Regions from separate parts of the Laedolimicola intestinihominis genome, predicted to be linked through region 1. Evidence: a T-box and tRNA genes for the amino acid it is inferred to sense, from the RefSeq annotation. Region 1 holds a T-box; the other holds one or more tRNA genes.
What was found. A T-box is a leader RNA that pairs with one kind of tRNA and senses whether it is charged. The one in region 1 lies ahead of pheS (phenylalanine--tRNA ligase subunit alpha), so its partner is inferred to be a tRNA-Phe.
Positions count from the first base shown of each region.

Region 1 (3,408 bases):
AATTTTTCCACAGGCATAAGAGTAAATGTGAATTGTGCGAGAGAGAATTCCACTGGGGATTGAGGGAGTGGAATTCACAATTTCATTTTTCATCGTTCTCAACAATTTAAATATCAGTTGCCAATCTACACACCAAATGCTAAAATGGTCATATCGGTCAGGGTCACGTTCCTTGTGCCCCTGACCGATTTTATATTCATTGAAAGGAACCCTTGAGCTAGAAGGAGCTTCCTGTATAATGATTAAGTGTTTTACTTTTGAAAACTTTAAAAGCTTTGAGAAGGCTGAACTTAATCTTGAAGCACTGACAACTTTGATAGGAACAAATTGTTGAGAAAAGTGATTTTACGATATACTAACGATATAAATTATGGACAGGAGGTCAAGCGACATATGGAAATGGATAAGACTATGTATGGAAGTAGAGAATTGGAATTTGCAATTTTCTGCATTGAAAATGTTGCATCAAAATTAAATGTGGATGCTGCAAAAGTCTATGCCGCTTTGACAGAACAGACAGACATTTTGAATGAATATATCATTCCAGAGTATGAAGTTCTTCACACCCAAAGCAAGGAGTATATCGTGAATGATATTATTGATATTATGAAAGAAAGGGGTGTGAAACTATGATCTTATATCATGGCTCATTTGTAGTGGTTGAACAGCCGGATTTGTTGCACTCCAGACCGAATGTTGATTTTGGGAAAGGTTTTTATGTCACACCCATTTATGAGCAGGCAGAGAAATGGTGTAGCAGATTTAAACGTCGAGGTAAGGATGGTATTGTATCGCAGTATGTGTTTGACGAAGGCGCGTATAAGGATTTAAAGGTGCTGACATTTGATGCCTATTCAGAGGATTGGCTGGATTTCATCCTGAACTGTCGAAGAGGGCAGGATGGTACAGATTATGATTTTGTGGTTGGCGGTGTTGCAAATGATAAGGTGTTCAATACGGTAGAACTGTTTTTTGATGGATTGATTGATAAGGCGGAAGCTATTCACAGGCTGCAATATGAGAAACCGAACCTGCAAATGGCTTTTCGAACGGAGAAGGCACTTTCTTATCTGAAATTTAAAGGGAGTGAAAGAGTATGAATGCAAATCCGATTCTTCTACAGAAGAAATATGCACGAGTAGTAGCACTTTTCGCAAAAGAGAATAACATTTCATTGGAGAAAGCTCTGGACGTTTTTTATCATTCCGAATTGTATAAGCTCATGAGCGAGGGTGTATCAGATATGCATTGTATGAGTGACGAATATCTTGTCCAGGAGCTGGAAGAAGAAAGAAAAAATACAAAATAACCTACTCTGATATGGAACTCTATGGCGGTAGTAGATGTGGGGCTTTGTTATGCAATCTTCCAGTTGAAAGATGGGCCGGAGTTGCGAGATTATCGTTTTATGAGTATTAGAAGTCTTTTGAAACAAGGCATGTCGGAATAGCTAATGGGATCAATATTGACAATATCATATCGAGTCATTCAGGACAGACTGTTTATGTCTGACTTTGATAAGTACATGTTGGAATTGGAAGAGAATGCGAAAAAGTAACAGATAAGTACTTGACATCTTCGCCCGTAAAGGTTTAGAATAATCCTTGATATGACAAATGCAACGAAGGTGCACAGTAACCTTTCTTCTTCTTTCAGAGAGAGACCGTCAGCGGCTGTGAGCGGGCTTAAGTTCAGGAGAGAGTGTGAAATTCCCACCGGAGCAGCATCGCTGAAGAGATTTGGTAGGCGATGACGTAGCCTGCACGTTACGCAGAAGATGAGAGCCTGTCCGTTAAATGAAGAGATAGGAATCAGGGTGGTACCGCGGAAGATATGAGATCCGTCCCTACACGTCAGTAGGGGCGGATCTTTTGCGTCCCTCAAAAACCAACAATCAGGAAAGGTGAGAACAATGAAGGAAAAACTGCAGAAAATCCGGGAAAATGCCATTGCACAGATTCGGGAAGCAAAGAATCTGAACACATTGAATGAAGCCCGCGTGGCCATTCTCGGTAAAAAGGGTGAACTGACCAGCGTATTGAAGAGTATGAAGGATGTGGCTCCGGAGGACAGACCGAAGGTAGGCCAGCTGGTGAATGAGACACGCGAGGAAATCGAGAAGGTTCTGGAAGAGGCCAAGGCAAAGATGGAGGCCCTGGTTCGCGAGGAGAAGCTGAAGGCAGAGGTTATCGACGTAACCCTTCCGGCGAAGAAGAACAATGTAGGCCATCGTCATCCGAACACCATTGCCTTGGAGGAGGTAGAGCGTATCTTCGTAGGTATGGGCTATGAGGTGGTGGAAGGACCGGAGATCGAGTACGACCTTTACAATTTTGAAAAACTGAATATTCCGGAAGGACATCCGGCCAAGGACGAGCAGGATACCTTCTATATCAATAAAAACATCGTGCTGCGTACCCAGACTTCTCCCTGCCAGGCACGTGTGATGGAGGAAGGAAAGCTGCCGATCCGTATGATCGCTCCGGGACGTGTATTCCGTTCTGACGAGGTGGACGCAACCCATTCCCCGTCCTTCCATCAGATTGAAGGTTTGGTTGTGGACAAGAATGTTACCTTTGCGGATCTGAAGGGTACGCTGGAGGAGTTTGCCAAGGAGCTGTTTGGAGCCGAGACGAAAACCAAGTTCCGTCCCCATCATTTCCCGTTTACGGAGCCCAGCGCCGAGGTAGATGTAAGCTGCTTCAAATGCGGTGGTAAGGGCTGCCGGTTCTGCAAGGGCAGCGGCTGGATCGAGATCCTGGGCTGCGGTATGGTGCATCCTCATGTACTGGAGATGTGCGGGATCGATCCCAACGAGTACACCGGATTTGCCTTTGGTGTAGGTCTGGAGAGAATTGCGCTGCTGAAGTATGAGATTGACGACATGAGACTGTTATACGAAAATGATATTCGTTTCTTAAAGCAGTTTTGATAGCAGTGAGCCGTGCATAGGAAGGCACAGGCATTTGCAGGCAGATGTATCTGACTGCAGATGCCTGGGACTTTCTATATGGGGCGATAGCCTCAAGCAAGGGAAAACGAAGTTTTCTCGAGCGTAGCACGGGGAGCGTATGTGATAGAAAGAGAGGAGAAAAACAATGGATACATCTTTATCATGGATTAAAGCGTATGTGCCGGATCTGGATGTAACGGCGCAGGAATATACAGATGCAATGACACTTTCCGGAACCAAGGTTGAGGGCTTCACCAAGCTGGACGCTGACCTGGAAAATATCATCATTGGTCAGATCGTAAAGATTGAGCAGCACCCGGACGCGGATAAGCTGGTAGTATGCCAGGTTAATATCGGAGAGGCAGAGCCGATTCAGATCGTTACAGGCGCCCCCAATGTAAAGGAAGGACAGAAGGTTCCGGTGGTTCTGGACGGTGGCCGCGTGGCCGGCGGAC
Region 1 is NZ_JBBMFE010000008.1:5,461-8,868, reverse strand. Features, by position in the region: partial or broken gene WMO29_RS09625 (transposase) at 1-15, opposite strand, end outside; gene WMO29_RS09620 (DUF3791 domain-containing protein) at 394-633, shown strand; gene WMO29_RS09615 (DUF3990 domain-containing protein) at 630-1,100, shown strand; gene WMO29_RS09610 (DUF3791 domain-containing protein) at 1,097-1,309, shown strand; T-box leader at 1,613-1,851, shown strand; gene pheS (phenylalanine--tRNA ligase subunit alpha) at 1,913-2,932, shown strand; gene pheT (phenylalanine--tRNA ligase subunit beta) at 3,099-3,408, shown strand, end outside.

Region 2 (3,408 bases), on a different contig from region 1:
CTATCGCCAGGGCAATGACCTTAAGGAGCTGAACCGGGTCGGCTCGGAGATGATGAGCCAGGTGATTTCCGCGCCGGAGACGAAGCTCCAGATCGCGGAGCCGAAGGTGCATACCTTCCATTTTGAGGAAACCTATTACCCGGAAAAGGCGAAAAAGCAGGCCCAGTATGATGAGATTGCGCAGAAGATCGAGGCGGCGAAGACCTTTGACGAGAAGAAAGTATATTCCTCCGCATTGGCCATCGCGAAAAACGGGCTGGAATGCAAGCCTTTCCATCTGGATTTAAACAGTGTATACTTGGAAATGGTGGATCTGAAGATTCTGACTGTTCCGGCGGAGCTGTTTTCCAGATTCGGCGTACAGTTGAAAGAGGCTATGAACTGTGTATGCCCCATCTGCTGGTGCTACAGCAATTATAATGTGAGTTATCTGGGAAATAAGGAGGATTACGGCGCGTCCTTTGAGACAGCGGCATCCGATATTCCCATTGGAACGACCGAGAAGATTGTGGAGGAACTGAAAACCTTTATTCAGAAAGTAGGAGAAAAATAGTATATGAAGCTTTTAATCATTAGTCATGGAGATTTTGCAGCAGGAATTACAAGCACCTTAAAGACCTTTTTCCAGATCGAAAATGTCTATTCCGCCTGTGTCACACAGGAGGGCGGAACCGGCGATCTGCTGGACAAGGTACACGGATATCTGGATCAGTGGGGAGATGAGCTGGTGGTTATCTGCTCTGACTTAAAGGGCGGAAGCGCGAACCAGGCGGTATTGCCGTTGCTGGAGAGACCGAACACCTTCCTGATTTCCGGTATGAATCTGTCTCTGCTTTTACAGCTTGGCATGGAGCCGGAGGTGACGGCGGAGGGCATCCGGGAGATGCTGGAGGCTGCAAAGGAAGATATGACATTTATCAACGATATGGCTCTGGGCCAGATGGATGAGGATGACGAGTAAGGCATGATGAGACAGGAACAGCTTGCGGAGACGGCCCGGAGGATCCGGCTGGTTGCAGTGGATCTGGATGGAACGGGACTGACGGACGAAAAAGAGTTTACACCCTATACCAGAAGAACCCTTCAGGCGCTGATCGACAGGGGATACCAGGTGGTTCCGACTACCGGGCGCTCCTACTACGGTCTGGTGGAGAACCTGCTGAAGCTTGACGGCGTGAAGTACGCGATCACGGCGGACGGCGCCTTTGTGACGGAGCATGAGACTGGGACGCGGATCTGGGAGAAGACGATTCCCTGTGAGACAGCGGCTTCCCTGGCGGATGAACTGCTGGAGGATGGCAACTGCGTCTATTATCACAGAAATGACGCGCGCTGCACCCATGTGATGGCGTGTACGGATCGGGAACTGTATGAGAACCATATCTGGCGTCCCGGGTTCCCGGATCCGAAAGGCCTGGTGACGGAGCATTTCGGCGACTGCATTCGTGAACTTAACGAGGACGTGGTGAAGATCGGTCTGTTCTTCGACCTGGAAGCCTACAGCTTTGAGCGCTATGAGGGGCTGATGCAGGAAAAATATCCTGAGATCAGCTATTTCCGCGCGGATCGGAACAGCCTGGAAATCACAAGCTGCGAGACCAGCAAGGGTAAGGCCCTGGCCTTCCTGGCTGGCCGCCTGGGTCTGGACCCGTCGGAAATCTGCGCCTTCGGCGACAATGGCAACGACGTGGAGATGCTGCGTTACGCAGGCCTCGGTGTCGCCATGGGCAACGCCATCCCGGCCGCGCAGGAAGCCGCAGACCACATCATCGGCACCAATAATGAAGAGAGTGTGGCGAAATTCATAGAGGCATATTTTCTGAAATAAGTCTGAAATAAGCCATAAAAATTGCTTGACAAACATAACTTCATCAGGTACAATATCACTGTTGTGACACATGAAAGTTATGTGAAAGCAATTTGCCCAGATAGCTCAGTTGGTAGAGCAGAGGACTGAAAATCCTCGTGTCACTGGTTCGATTCCGGTTCTGGGCATGTACTGAGCACTTAGCGAGGTGTTTTCGAGTTTAGTGTGAAGACACACCTGGACACTTAGCGAAGTGTTTTCGAGCTAAGTGACCATGGTGTTTCCATGTAAATATTCTCATAGCGTCTGCGGGTGTAGTTCAATGGTAGAACACCAGCCTTCCAAGCTGGATACGTGGGTTCGATTCCCATCACCCGCTTATTTTTATGCCTAAATTTAAGTAGAGCAGGTGATGGGAATCGAACCTTCGGTTCGTTCTCTGCTCCGGTCGGTGTTAAACAGGTGCCGCTGGCACATTCTTTTTTAGTTTTAAAACCCCGATTGACGGCGCCAGAACATTGCAGTAAACTATTCGTGATTAGAAAGAACGAGGAGGACGCAGCTATGGCAATTTCATATGGAAAAATGGTAATCATCGGCGCTGGCAAGGTGGGAAGCGCGATTTTGAATTCGGTTCTGCGGATGAATATCCTGGATGAGATCGTGGTGGTGAACCGCAACCAGAAAAAGGCCCTGGGCGAGGTGCTGGACGCCAGCCATACCACGGCGTTCGCCTACAGCGCCAACGCGAACATCCATGTGGGCGGCTACGAGGAGTGCGCGGACGCCCAGATCATCGTGGTGACTGCAGGTCCCAGCATCCAGCCGGGTAATTCCCGTGACCGTATGGTGCTGCTTGAGAAAAATGTCAACGTCATGAACGATATTATGGAGCAGATCACCCGCTATACCCGGGAGGCTATCATCATCGTGGTGTCCAATCCGCTGGACATCCTGACCTACATTGCCCAGAAGAAATTCGACTACCCGGCCAATAAGATCTTCGGCACCGGCACTTTGCTTGACACCGCACGCTTCAATAAGATGCTGGGCGACCTCTGCGGCGTGGACGCCAAGAACGTGACAGGCTTCGTGCTGGGAGAGCACGGCTCCACCTCCTTTATCCCCTGGAATACTGTGAACATCGTGGGTGTGCCGTTTTCGGAATTTGAGAAACAGTTTGAATTAAAGGAAAAACTCGACAAAGAAAAGCTGCTCCATGATACGAAGGTCATCGGCCTGGACATTGTAGAGCTGAAGGGCTACACCAGCTCCGGCGTGGCCTTAAGCGCCTGCCGTCTGATCGGCAGCATTGTCCGCAACGAGAAATCCGTGGTGCCTGTCTCCACGGTGCTGTCAGGCCAGTACGGCCTCACCGGAGCAGCCATGAGCCTGCCCTGCGTCATTTCCAAGAACGGCATCGACCGGGTACTGGAGCTGCCCCTGGACGAGCAGGGAAAGAGCGACCTGCAGAAGTGCTATGAGCATCTGCGGACGGCCATCGAGAGCGTGTATACAGAAGCATGAGCCATTATGTACCGCCAGTCATAAAGAGGACTGGCGGTAATTTTATGTAACAGTTTGATGGATATAAATTTATG
Region 2 is NZ_JBBMFE010000017.1:9,351-12,758, reverse strand. Features, by position in the region: gene WMO29_RS14520 (neutral/alkaline non-lysosomal ceramidase N-terminal domain-containing protein) at 1-553, shown strand, start outside; gene WMO29_RS14515 (PTS sugar transporter subunit IIA) at 557-961, shown strand; gene WMO29_RS14510 (Cof-type HAD-IIB family hydrolase) at 965-1,828, shown strand; tRNA gene WMO29_RS14505 (tRNA-Phe) at 1,923-1,995, shown strand; tRNA gene WMO29_RS14500 (tRNA-Gly) at 2,116-2,186, shown strand; gene WMO29_RS14495 (L-lactate dehydrogenase) at 2,372-3,334, shown strand.
Region 2: it encodes a tRNA-Phe, which carries the amino acid that the T-box ahead of pheS (phenylalanine--tRNA ligase subunit alpha) is inferred to sense. The anticodon was not compared.